Regions from separate parts of the Lysinibacillus sp. KU-BSD001 genome, predicted to be linked through region 1. Evidence: riboswitches for the same ligand, from Rfam matches in the RefSeq annotation. Region 1 holds a riboswitch; the other holds the start of a gene.
The links. Region 1 has a riboswitch for FMN ahead of ribE (riboflavin synthase). Riboswitches for the same ligand answer to the same signal wherever they lie in the genome.
Positions count from the first base shown of each region.

Region 1 (6,768 bases):
TTTTGAAAGGAATGAATTGTGCTTGCACAATTCAAAATCCGGACGCAATTCCGCCGAGGCGTAATTGATTGAGCTTTTTTCGTGCGAGCGTTCTCGAACAAATCAAATTGAAAAGGAGTTTTGACAATGAGTAGAAAAATTTGGGTTTTTGATACAACTTTACGCGATGGTGAGCAAGTACCGGGAGCAAAATTAAATTTATATGAAAAAGTGGAAATTGCCCAACAACTCAAAAAGTTAGGTGTCGATATTATCGAAGCAGGCTTTCCAGCTTCTTCTCAAGGCGATTTTAATGCGGTAAAGGCAGTTGCTGAAAAAGTCGGCAACACGTCAGATATTATGATTACCGCATTAGCTCGCGCAGTAAAGGCAGACATTGATTCGGTGTATAATGCGGTCAAATATGCAGAAAATCCAATGATTCATATGGTGCTTGGTACATCAGACATTCACGTAGAAAAGAAATTTAATAAATCAAAGGATCAAATTTTACAAATCGGTGTAGATGCCGTCAAATATGCCAAAACACTTTTACCGCAAGTGCAATACTCAACAGAAGATGCATCGCGTTCAGACTTTGAATATTTATGGAAGACGGTTGAAGCTGTCATGAAGGCTGGTGCCACGATGATTAATGTACCGGACACAGTGGGCTATGCCGAGCCAGAGCAATGGGGCGAAATGATTGCAAAGCTAAACTATCGTATGAAAAACGTCGACCCTTCCGTTCTATTATCTGTGCACTGCCACAACGATTTAGGGATGGCGACAGCGAATACATTAGCAGCCGTTAAAAATGGGGCAGATAAAGTGGAATGTACGATTAACGGTATCGGAGAACGTGCAGGAAACGCAGCACTAGAAGAAGTCGTGATGGCTATTCAGACACGCGGCGATGTGTACGATGTATTTACGAACATTAATACGAAGGAAATTATGAACACATCTCGTTTAGTGTCCAGTTTTATGGGACTTGATGTGCAAGTGAATAAAGCGATTACGGGCGACAACGCCTTTGCACACTCTTCTGGTATTCACCAAGATGGTTTACTAAAATCGCGTGATGCATATGAAATCGTGCGTCCAGAAGATGTCGGGTTAGAGGATATGGAGCTTGTATTAACAGCACGCTCTGGTCGTCATGCGGTGAAAAATTCATTAGAGAATTTAGGCTTCAATAACTTTACGGAAGAAGAATTTGAAGGCATTTTTGAAGACTTCCTAAAATTAGCCGACTCGAAAAAGGAAGTATACAATCACGATTTATATGTGATTGTAGAAAGCTATTACGAAAAAACACATACAAACAATCCGTATAAAGAAAGTTACGCGGATCAATTTTATGATATTGAAGATTTACAAATCATTTCTAACGCAACGTTCCCTTCTGCAAGTGTGAAAGTGCGAAAAGGAAATGACGTGTATAAAGCAAGTGCTGTTGGTTCGGGTCCGGTGGATGCATTATACTCAGCGATTGCCACGATTACGGACATTGAAGTGAAACTAGTGGAATACAATATTAACTCTGTTTCGCGCGGAAAAGAAGCAATCGGAAAAGTGAAAATTATTGTCGAGCATGAAGGCGAAAAGTATATCGCGAAGGCAGCAGATACAGATATTTTAAAAGCTTCTGCACTTGCCTATATTAATGCGATTAATAGTGTAATCGCCGCACAATTAAGCCCGCAGTCAAAAGATAAGGTCGCAACGGTATAGCAATGATCCCCTCTGTTCAAGCATAGCAGAGGGGATTTTTATGTATGAAAAGGGAATGGCATAATGGAAAAAGATACGGCATACATATAGAGCCGGAAGTGGAAATTCCTTAAGCATGTAGATGAAACATTTCTGTATGATTGCTCGTTTTATAATAAATTCGCAAAGGGTGGGATAGTGGATGAGCTTTATTTATACAAAATGGTTTGAAAGAATATTTTTTAGCATATGTTTGCTGCTCATTATATGGTTGGTTATAGGTTTTGTTGTTCTTGGCGGGTATATTTCATTGCTTTTTTTAGGGGAGCTGATGAATTAATCGTTAAATGTAGAATGTCTATTAACTACCAGGGTTTGTCTATTAACGACAGCAGTTTGTCTATAAACGAGCTCAGAATGTCTATTAACTACTAAAGTTTGTCTATAAATCGAAATTCCCCTATCCATAATTGGATAGGGGAGATTTCCTTAGCCTACGATGAGCTTACTTAAGTTTGCCATTTCAATGGCGGATACGGCTGAGTCGTAGCCTTTGTTGCCGACTTTTGTGCCAGCGCGTTCAATCGCTTGTTCAATTGTTTCTGTTGTTACGATGCCGAAGATAATCGGTACGCCTGTAGATAATCCAACACTTGCGATGCCTTTTGCGGCTTCATTACATACGTAGTCGTAATGCGTTGTAGAGCCGCGGATCACTGTTCCTAAGCCGATAATCGCATCGTATTTGTTTGCTTCGGCCATTTTCTTAGCAATCAGCGGTACTTCGAATGCACCGGGTACCCAGGCGATATCAATGTTTTCTTCTGCGACACCGTGACGTTTTAACCCGTCCATCGCACCGTCTAATAATTTTGCTGTAATAAATTCATTGAATCGGCCAACGACAATGCCAACCTTTAATTCTGTTCCGATTAATTGTGCTTCAAAAATTTGTCCCATTTGTCCCATCTCCTATGCAAAAATATGATTCATTTTTTGTTTTTTGATTTCGAGGTAAAACTCATTTTCTGGTACGGCATCAATCGTTAAAGGTACACGTTCTACCACTTCGATGCCATATTGTGCTAAGCCCGCAATTTTTGCTGGATTATTTGTCAGTAGGCGCACCTTCATAATGCCAAGGTCGCGTAGCATTTGTGCACAAAGCCCGTAATCACGCATTTCAGCCGCAAAGCCTAATTGTTCATTCGCTTCTACTGTATCGTAGCCTTGTTCTTGCAATTCGTATGCTTTTAATTTATTTAATAGCCCAATCCCGCGTCCTTCTTGCGCCATATAAAGAACGGCACCAGCACCTTCCTGTTGAATCATGTCCAGTGCCTGATGCAGCTGCGGCCCGCAATCACAACGTTTAGAATGGAAAATATCACCTGTTACACAAGCCGAATGAATGCGGACAAGTGGTACTACTTCCTTTGTCAGATCGCCTGTGTAAAGGGCTAAATGTTCTTTATCATCGAGTAAATTCGAATACCCATTCATGCGGAACGTACCGAAATCACTCGGTAAGTGGATGCTCGCTTCTCGTGTAATGAGCTGCTCTTTTTCATAACGATAGCGCACTAAATCTGCAATCGTAATTAGTTTTAAGTCATGCTTTTTCGCGATTTCGATTAGCTCTGGGACACGCGCCATATCACCGTTTTCATTCATAATCTCACAAATGACGCCAGCTGGCTGCGAGCCGCAAAGCACCGCTAAATCGACGGCTGCTTCGGTATGTCCATTGCGCACCAATACGCCTTTTTCTTTTGCGACTAACGGGAACACGTGCCCCGGACGACGGAAATCGGTTGCGACAGTAGCAGGATCTAGTAGCCGCAAAATCGTTTCAGAGCGTTCAAATGCACTAATGCCTGTATCCGTCGTTTTATAATCAATACTGACGGTAAACGCTGTTTGATGATTATCTGTGTTGTAGCTCACCATCGGATGGAGGGCTAATCGCTCAGCTAGGGCAGGGGAGAGCGGCGTACAAATGAGCCCGCGTCCATGCACCGCCATAAAGTTAATATTCTCCGGTGTAGCATGCTCTGCTAACACGACGAAATCGCCTTCGTTTTCGCGGTCTTCATCATCGACCACAATAATGACCTTTCCAGCCTTTAAATCTTCTAATGCTTCGTCAATTGTATGAAACATTCAAAATCCCCCCTAAAACCCATGTTGTAATAAAAAGTCTCGTGAAATACCAGACTTCTCTTGCTGTTTGAAATGATTCAGTACGTATTTACCGAGTAAATCCGTTTCAATATTGACGATGTCGCCTTCTTTTTTTATGCCAAGTAATGTTTCTTTGTACGTATGTGGAATTAAAGAAACGGTTACTGTTTTATTCGTTAATTCAAAAATCGTTAAGCTCGTGCCATCAATCGCAATCGATCCTTTTGGTAAGGACGCATTCGCTAGCTCAGGTGAAATCGCGATATCAATATAGACGGCATTCGCAACGGGGCGCTTTTTTAAAATGGTGCCGATTCCGTCTACGTGACCGGAAACGAAATGTCCACCAAAGCGTCCGTTCGCAGCCATCGCACGCTCTAAATTCACCAGGCTTCCTCTTGTTAAAGATTGAATGCTCGATGCTTTGACCGTCTCAGGCATCACATCGACTGTAAACGTATCAGTCGTAAAGGTCGTCACCGTTAAGCACACCCCATTGACGGCGATACTATCACCTAGATGTATATCCTCGACTATTTTTTTAGAGGAAATCGTCAGCTCCATATGATCTTTTCCTGATTTGAGGGCTGTTACTTTTCCTAAATCTTCAATAATTCCTGTAAACATTAGCTGTCATCACCTCTTTTACGCACAGATATTGGTGCAAAAGGGGAATGTAAAGCTTTTCTCCATTGCATGTGACTCACCTCCATCAAAAATAAAAACCCCTAACGAAAGTAGGGGTTGATGAAAAAGGCATCACGAAATAAGCCTTTAAAAAGACTGATTTTTCGCTCCTTCTCTCATCCAGACTATTACTGTCGGCTTTGGATTCGCACCAAATCCTGCTGTTACGCTCGCGGGCTTAAGAAAAATATCTATCACCGCCGATTGGGAATTACACCCGACCCCGAAGGAAATATTTTTTTCGATAAAAAAAGCCCAAGTGAAATTCACTTGGGGGTCATTTTTGAGTACACGAAAGAAACCTCAAAAAACATGTGTTTTTTGAGAAAATCGCTTCCTTCTCTCATCCAGACTATTACTGTCGGCTTTGGATTCGCACCAAATCCTGCTGTTACGCTCGCGGGCTTAAGAAAAATCTATCACCGCCGATTGGGAATTACACCCGACCCCGAAGGACTTTATTTATCATTGTCCTATATTATAGCATTATATTCGGAGAAAGCTATAAATTAAAATGAGGAAGTCGCGTAAAACTAGTTCGAACCCGCGTAAAACTCACCGAAAACCGCGTAAATAAAAAAGTCCCTTCATCACCGAAGGGACTAACTGTATAAGAGTACCGGTTAAACAGCTGTTTCCACTTCTATACCAATGCAAGCGATAATTTCTTCAGCCACACTTTCAGCAAGTTCGAGTTGGGAAGTGAAGCCGACACAGGAGCAGTTCATTTCACCCAAAATATACGTGTCATTCCCGTGTTCATCTGTATCTAAAATGAAATCGGCTGTCCAAATAAGTGGTAAGTCATATCCACCAAGTAAAGACGTAATGTCAGGTAATTGTGCTAAAAATGCATGTACTAGTGTAGCCCAATCTTCGGGAGCATCGTAGCGATATTGTGCACCTGAGAATAACGTGGCACTAAAGGCATCTGCATCTTCGGCAGGTTTTTTATGAACGACATTGACAGGTGTGTCACGTAGCATTAATAAACGAATTTCCCCTTCTTTAATGCGTGGTAAGAACGGCATATCGACAAGCATTCCGTTTGCGCCAATAATATATTGCTCACAGAAATCCATAAAGGCACCGAGTGTGTGATATTCAACATGATTGTCTTTTGCTTCTGTACACTTAATGTTGGCATCAAGTGGTACTTCTGTTGCATCTTCAGCTAACGCATCCACAAGTTGTACACGCCAAATGCCTTCGCCTGTTGAGCCACGATTTTGCTTTAATACACGCTCGCCACCAAGTAAACTTTTTGGGAATGTCGACTTGAATTCTTCCGTCGTGTAGTAAGCGTATGTATCTTCAGGCACAAGGGAAGTATGACGCAGTTTCACTAATGCATCTTTTGCACCATAGCCAATCATCGCATCAGGATGCGGCATACCGATCACACCAAGCGCACATAACTCGCGTAACATATCAAAATATTCCGCTTCATGCTTTAAATTGCCAGGGTTAATGCGCGAAACATAGGCGATGGCATTTTCTTTCACATAGTCAAAAATTTCATCACGTTTTTCAATAGTAAAGAAAATGACTTCTGCTTCTTGTCCACGCTTTTTCAGCGCATCCACCATAGGCATCGTATCTTTCCGATACCCATTTAACCACTTGTCTGTACCACCAGGAACTTCGAAAAACACTACTTTAGTCTTCATTACAAATGCTCCTTTCGAATTAGATTACATCTCTATTATAAATCGAAAATTTTAATTTAAAAGGTATAAAATGTAAACGTTTTGTTGATTTTTTTCGTTATCAAAATAACACGCCCATTCATTTTGAGAAGGCGTGCTGCATACGGGTACTTTAATAAATTTTGCCAAATTCATCACATCTAAATTCGATTGTAAAGGCTTTTTCATATGTTATATTATTTAAATCGAAAATTCCCTCAATCCGAATACGATACGTTCGACCGCCATCTATTAAAGAAGCTTGATAGGATGTTTGCTCCCATGTACCAGAAGAATTTGCCAATTGTGTTGAAATATCGTCTGCTACTATAAACAATTGGCGGTCATGATAGGCGCTATATTGTGTTTCGAAGTGACCTGTTACTTCAATCTTCCTTAAAATATCTGAAAAGTAAATGTATGTGAGTTTTGTTGCATTCCCATCTCCATTCATGACTGCTTGTTCAGGGGTTGTAGACATAGCACGGATTTTTTCACGTTCTGTTGCTAAATG
Region 1 is NZ_JBDQZI010000002.1:289,222-295,989, reverse strand. It holds gene AAGS61_RS04650 (2-isopropylmalate synthase) at 127-1,716, shown strand; gene ribH (6,7-dimethyl-8-ribityllumazine synthase) at 2,185-2,655, opposite strand; gene AAGS61_RS04640 (bifunctional 3,4-dihydroxy-2-butanone-4-phosphate synthase/GTP cyclohydrolase II) at 2,668-3,858, opposite strand; gene ribE (riboflavin synthase) at 3,871-4,506, opposite strand; FMN riboswitch at 4,671-4,801, opposite strand; FMN riboswitch at 4,898-5,026, opposite strand; gene AAGS61_RS04630 (Cj0069 family protein) at 5,190-6,236, opposite strand; gene AAGS61_RS04625 (hypothetical protein) at 6,388-6,768, opposite strand, start outside.

Region 2 (6,768 bases), on a different contig from region 1:
TAGCGTAAATAAAGGACAAGGGGCCGCGTTTGCTGCTCCTTTTCTTTTCATTTCCTACCTGAAAATGTACAATAGAGAATAGAGAAAGATTGAAAGGGGATTCGTACTAGTGTCTGAAAATATTTCTGTATTAGTGGTAGATGACGAAGATCGTATTCGCCGCCTATTAAAAATGTATCTTGAACGTGAAGGATACACGGTAGATGAAGCGGAAAATGGAGAAGAAGCAATCGAAAAAGTATTTGAAAATGACTATCATTGTATTCTTTTAGATATTATGATGCCGGAAAAAGACGGCTTACAAGTTTGTGAAGAAATTCGTGAAAAGAAAACAACGCCGATCATGTTATTAACAGCAAAAGGTGAGGAAGCAAACCGTGTACAAGGCTTCGAGCTTGGTGCGGATGATTATATTGTGAAACCGTTCAGCCCGCGTGAAGTCGTGTTACGTGTCAAGGCGATTTTACGTCGTTCTGCTGCGTTTTCGCCAGTATCCAATGCAACGACGTCAAAAGATTTAGTGGTGTTCCCACATCTGACAATTGACCATGATGCACACCGCGTAACAGCAGAAGGGACAGAGGTCAATTTGACGCCAAAAGAGTATGAGTTACTGTACTTCCTAGCGAAATCTCCTGATAAAGTATTTGACCGTGAACAATTACTAAAAGAGGTTTGGCATTATGACTTCTTCGGTGACTTACGTACAGTGGACACGCATGTAAAGCGTTTACGTGAAAAGTTAAACCGCGTATCTGAAAATGCGGCGAAAATGATCGTAACGGTTTGGGGTGTTGGCTATAAATTCGAGGTCGTGAATGAATAGAATATGGAATAGTATTGTCGGGAAGCTATGGGTAACCATATTGCTTCTCGTTTCATTTGTCCTTTTTATTTTCACGGTATTTATGCTGGAGTTTTTAGAGAATTATCATAATGAGCAAGCGGAAAGTTCGCTGCAACAAACCGCATCTGCCATTGCCAGTATCGTAGATCAGCATGGAGCTGGGCAATCACCAACGCAAATTATTAAAGATATACTCGATTATCATACAAATGCATTAATTGTGAACCCTCCTGGTAAAATTGAGTCTGCCATTCAAGAAGGAATTAATCAAGAAAAAATTCAGCACGCGATTTTAGAAAATGAAGCGTTTCAACACATTTATGAAACAGATGACCCGATTTTAAAGGAAATCATTTTGCCATCACAAACAGAAGAAGAGAAAATGGAGTCGTATGTTGTGCTTGGCTTTCCGTTAAAATCAGAAGATGAGTTGCACGGGGCCGTCTTTATTTATCAAAATCCTGCAGCGATGCATGAAACGAGTCAGCAAACAACAAAGCTAGTCTTTATTGCAGCATTCATTGCTTTTTTATTAACAACCTTTTTTGCCTTTTTCTTATCAAGCCGTATTACGTACCCACTTCGCCAAATGCGAGAGCATGCGTTTCAATTATCGAAAGGGCGATTTGATTCGCAAGTGCCAACGAAACAAAGTGGTGATGAAATCGGTCAACTTGCTGTCGCGTTTAATCAAATGGGCCGTCAGTTAAAGCATCATTTAGAAGTGATTAACCAAGAAAAAGAGCAATTATCGAGCATTTTGACATCGATGACGGATGCTGTCATTACATTTAATCGGGATCGTACCATTTTAGTTAGTAACCCACCCGCAGAAAAGCTACTACAAAAGTGGTTTATTAGTAAAGGGAGCCAAAGTGCACGACCGATGCCAGCTGAAATTTATCATATGTTGGATCATGTGCTTGATTTAGAGGATAAGATTGAGGAAGATCTCGATATTGCTGGCTCTTACTATAGCATTACGATTTCCCCTTTATATAGCGGTGAGTCTATTCGGGGTGCGGTGGCAGTGATACGAGATAAAACAGACCAGCATCGCTTAGAAAAGTTGCGTTCAGACTTTATCGCCAATGTATCGCATGAACTGCGCACACCAATTGCGATGCTCCAAGGCTACTCTGAAGCCATTTTAGATGACGTTGTGCAGTCGGAAGAAGAGCGCAATGAAATGATTCGCGTGATTTATGATGAATCGCAGCGGATGGGGCGTCTGGTCACCGATTTACTTGACCTTGCTCGTATGGAATCGGGACATTTGCGCTTATATAAAGAGCAAGTACCAATCGTAGTAGTACTGGAACGCATGACGCAAAAGTTTATGCAAGTCGCCAAAGAAAAACACATTCATTTACAGTTTGCTTCAGAGCTACCAGAGGATGTGCTCATTTCATTAGATGAAGATCGCATTGAGCAAGTATTAACGAATTTAATTGATAATGCGATTCGTCATACACCAGCAGATGGAACGGTAACCGTAGCACTCACAAATGAATTATCGTACGCGAAAATTTCGGTAAGTGATACAGGAATAGGTATACCAAAAGACGATCTTCCTTATGTATTTGAACGTTTCTATAAAGCAGATAAGGCGCGTACTCGCTCAAAAGGTGGTACAGGTCTTGGGCTTGCCATTACCCGAAATATTGTAGAAGCACACGGAGGAAATATAAAAGTAGAAAGTGTCGAAAAGCAAGGGACAGTATTTACGTTTTATTTACCGATGTAATATAGTAAAAGGGGGTGTCCAGAAAGTAAGAGCTTTCAGAACACCCCCTTTTTACTTGCAAGAGATTAGGTGTTTGGATGACGAGCCGTTTGAAACTTTCATGATGTACATACGACTAATTCTATAAGAACGGGGGTGGAATGGATGAAGGAATCCATTTTCCATCGATTGTATGATAACTATCACCAAGATGTCTTTCAGTTTTTAATCTACTTAGTCAAAAATAGGACAGTAGCAGAAGATTTATCGCATGAAGTATATGTGCGTGTACTAAAAGCATATGAGCGTTTTGAAGGCAAAAGTTCTGAAAAGACATGGCTATTTTCGATTGCTAAAAATGTTGCGATTGATTATTTTAGGAATGCTAATGTACGGGATCGCCATACATTTGATGCATTTGATTGGGAACAAGAACAGCTGATTTCTCCGGTCAAATCGCCCGAGCAATTTGTTGAGTTAGATGATGAGATGAATCGTTTACTTGAGGTATTAGAACTATGCACGGGTGATCAAAAAATGGTAATTGTCATGAGGTATTTTCAAGAGCTTTCCATCGCTGAAACAGCTGGTATTTTAGGGTGGACGGAAGGAAAGGTAAAAACAACACAGCATCGGGCCATTAAAACGCTGCGCGAAAAAATGATTCAACAAGAAAAGGAGGCGAATTCGATATGAAGGATGAAAAATGGGGCGAGCAAGAAATCGAAAAGTTATTATCGCAAGCACCAAAAATTCAAGATAATCGTTCGAAAGAAGACGTCTTCGCAAAATTAAAAGAAGCAGGGGCTTTTGAAGAAGAAGTACCCGTACAAAAAGTCATAAAGAAAAAACGAAGCTTGTTTAGTATATATGGATTAACAGCTGCTTTATTGTTATTTGCATTTGGCGGTATGTACTATATATCTGGTAATAAGTCGCAAGATGACGTGGCCTCTACTTCAATGGAGAATGCAGATATGGCAACAAAAGAAGCTGAAGGAGAAATGACGAGCGGAAGCCCGATGATGATACGAAATTTTGTGCTTGAAGATATGCGTACAGCTGTTTATCCCGAACAGTTAGAAAGTAGTAAAGCTTTTTATATCGGTTTAGCGGGTGATGATGCAGAGAGTGTACCTGTGACAATCATTATTCCAAATGAGCAACTAATAGAAGATTTCGGCACAGATTCACCGTCACAGGTAGAAATGTATCAGAAGTATGCAGCGCTAATTGACGAACAAGCGGCGGGCTTTCGTGACTATCATCCGGTGAAGGGGATTGTGGAAGAGCAAGGGTTAACGGTTGTGCATACATTACCACAAAACCATGACTATGATACCGCTTCTGGTACGATGTCTATGTATATCGGGATGCTTGTCGATACATTTGGGAAAAGTTATGACACGGTGGAAATCGTAAATGAGGAAGGCTCTGCAATGACGTTTAGTGAAGTAGGAGAGCCGAGTGAACCATTACTATTAACGGAGAAGAAGCGCTATAGTTATTTTATCGATGAACAATCAGGTGGCATTTACTTATCGCCCAATTTCCGTCAAACATTTGATACGGCAACAGAAGCATTGCAGTTTATGAAAACGGAGAATAATGATATTTATCAATCGGCCATTTTACCAGGTGTGGATTATACCGTAACGGAAGAGGATATTGTGACGGTTACATTTACGCAACCGTTAGATTTAGAAGCATTTGATCCGCAGCAGGCAATGTATATGGTAGAGGCTATGTTATTAACGGCATCGAGCTTCGATAAGCAAGTGCGTTTTGAGAATGTTATACAGGCGGAGTGGCAAGAATTCAATTTTACGCAAGTGTTACCAATGCCAGTAGGTGCAAATCAGTTATCAATAGAATTCCTACAAAGATAGTCGGAGAAAAACGAAGGAAAGTACTTTACAAATTTAGAATATAACCTATAATGATAGGTGTAAGACAATTTCATAATTGATTCATCTTCGGGGCAGGGTGTAATTCCCGACCGGCGGTAATAGAAGCCGCGATTTCTGACCATTTTGGAGGATATTGCAGCAGTGCTTCTTCAGCCCGCGAGCCACTTTTTAGTGTGCAGGATTTGGTGAAATTCCAAAGCCGACAGTATAGTCTGGATGGGAGAAGGTGAAGGTACGGTCGTTATTTGAAAAATATCGTCTATTTTTGCATACCAAAAAAAGCTATGGGAACTAGCTTTGTTTGTAGTGCAAAAAATGATGAAATAACACCTGTTTCAGTGTGCCTTATTCTCCCTTACGTTTATGTTACGTAAGGGATTTTTTCATGAAGACGACCGAAATACCTTTCTTCTTGCGAGATGGAATCAGCAAAGGAGAAGATTTCTATGACAAAACAAAACAAAAAGTTACGCTCGTTCGTAACCATTGCCATGTTAAGTAGCATTTCTTTCGTATTAATGTTATTTAACTTTCCTCTACCATGGTTCCCAGCCTTTTTACAAATTGACTTCAGTGATGTACCAGCATTAATCGCGGTCATTACGATGGGGCCTGTTGCGGGTATTTTAGTAGAGTTAGTGAAAAATATTTTAGACTGGATTTTCTCGGGAGCACCAACAGGCGTGCCGGTTGGACATATGGCAAACTTTGCGACGGGTGTGTTATTCATTTTACCTGTTTACTATATTTATAAAAAATTCACGACATCAAAAGGTTTAATGGTAGGTTTAATCGCCGGTACTATTTCCATGTCGTTAGGGATGGCGTTGCTCAATTATGTAGCGTTCTTACCGATGTATGCATACTTCTTAAACTTCCATTTAGAATCATATGAAACAATTGTGAAAGGGATTTTACCGTTTAATTTAGTTAAAGGTGTGTTATTAATTGTCATTATTACGGTATTATTCCGTACGATGAAGACGTGGATCTCTAAACAACGCTTACAATATTTATCATAAAGTAGACGCAGTCACGTTCGTGGCTGCGTTTTTTATGTTTAAATCGTTGGGAATTTTAACACGGGATAAATTCCTTCCATGCTATGTAGTTCTATTGTATCGTTGGTATGGAACGATGAATGATAAAAGGAGTAATGAATATGTGGATTGATATTACGATGCCGTTACATAAAAATATGCCCATTTGGCCCGGGGATACGCCATTTTCATATAAACAGGATGCGACGTTGACGGAGGACGGGGCGAATGTGGGGCAAATTACGATGAGCTTACACGCGGGGACACATATAGATGCGCCGTACCATTATGATGATTTTGGGAAGGCGATTGATGCGTTACCGCTAGAGTTGTTTATAGGTGCTGTGAAAATAGTGGATGTTGTAGGAGTAAAGTGCATTCAGCTAGCACATGTGGAGAATCTCGAGTTACATAACGTGGAGCGTCTATTTTTTAAAACGAAAGTTGTACAGGATTTATGCCATTTTGATGCAGATTTTACAACGATTGCTCCAGAGGTGATTCGTTTTCTTGCGAATCAAGGTGTGCGTGTTGTGGGGACTGATGCACCGTCGGTTGATGCATTAGACGATGTGAGCTTAATTGCACATCATACGTGTAGGCAAATGGGTATTTATATTATTGAAAATTTATTTTTAAAAGATGTTGATGCGGGCATGTATGAGTTTATCGCTTTACCGCTTGCGATTCAAGGAGGAGATGCATCGCCTATACGTGCTGTTGTACGAAAAATGAAATAATGAAGAAGCCTACAGCTTAAGTTGATTACTTGAGCTGTATTTTTTGTGGGGAATTAAGTCGTCTTGAAAATGGGTTTACGCTATTTTGCCGCAAGTTGTATTTTCATCTGAACTTGCGATAAAATTAATCGAAACTTAATATGTTAACTTTTATAACATAATATTGATAAAATACATAACATAATGTAAAGTGAAGTTAGAAAAGGGAGGGGATGATGATGAGTCGAGAGTTTCGAAGGGCGATGCCGTTACTCCCTATAAGCATGGTCATGCAATTAACGGAGCTAACCGCAAGACAAATCCGCTATTATGAAGAACATGAGTTAATAAACCCGGCAAGGTCTGAAGGGAATCGACGTATGTTTTCGTTGGATGATATCGATGCATTATTGGAAATTCGAGAATTGCTTGACCAGGGAATTAATATGGCGGGGGTCAAAAAAGTATTTGATCTGCGAGATGTGAAAGATGTTAGAAAAAGTGACGTAACTTCGATTTCGGATGC
Region 2 is NZ_JBDQZI010000001.1:439,238-446,005, forward strand. It holds gene AAGS61_RS02280 (response regulator transcription factor) at 110-826, shown strand; gene AAGS61_RS02285 (ATP-binding protein) at 819-2,594, shown strand; gene AAGS61_RS02290 (RNA polymerase sigma factor SigX) at 2,718-3,269, shown strand; gene AAGS61_RS02295 (hypothetical protein) at 3,266-4,462, shown strand; FMN riboswitch at 4,542-4,715, shown strand; gene AAGS61_RS02300 (ECF transporter S component) at 4,930-5,505, shown strand; gene kynB (arylformamidase) at 5,646-6,263, shown strand; gene AAGS61_RS02310 (MerR family transcriptional regulator) at 6,482-6,768, shown strand, end outside.
Region 2: another riboswitch for FMN. It lies ahead of AAGS61_RS02300 (ECF transporter S component); the one in region 1 lies ahead of ribE (riboflavin synthase).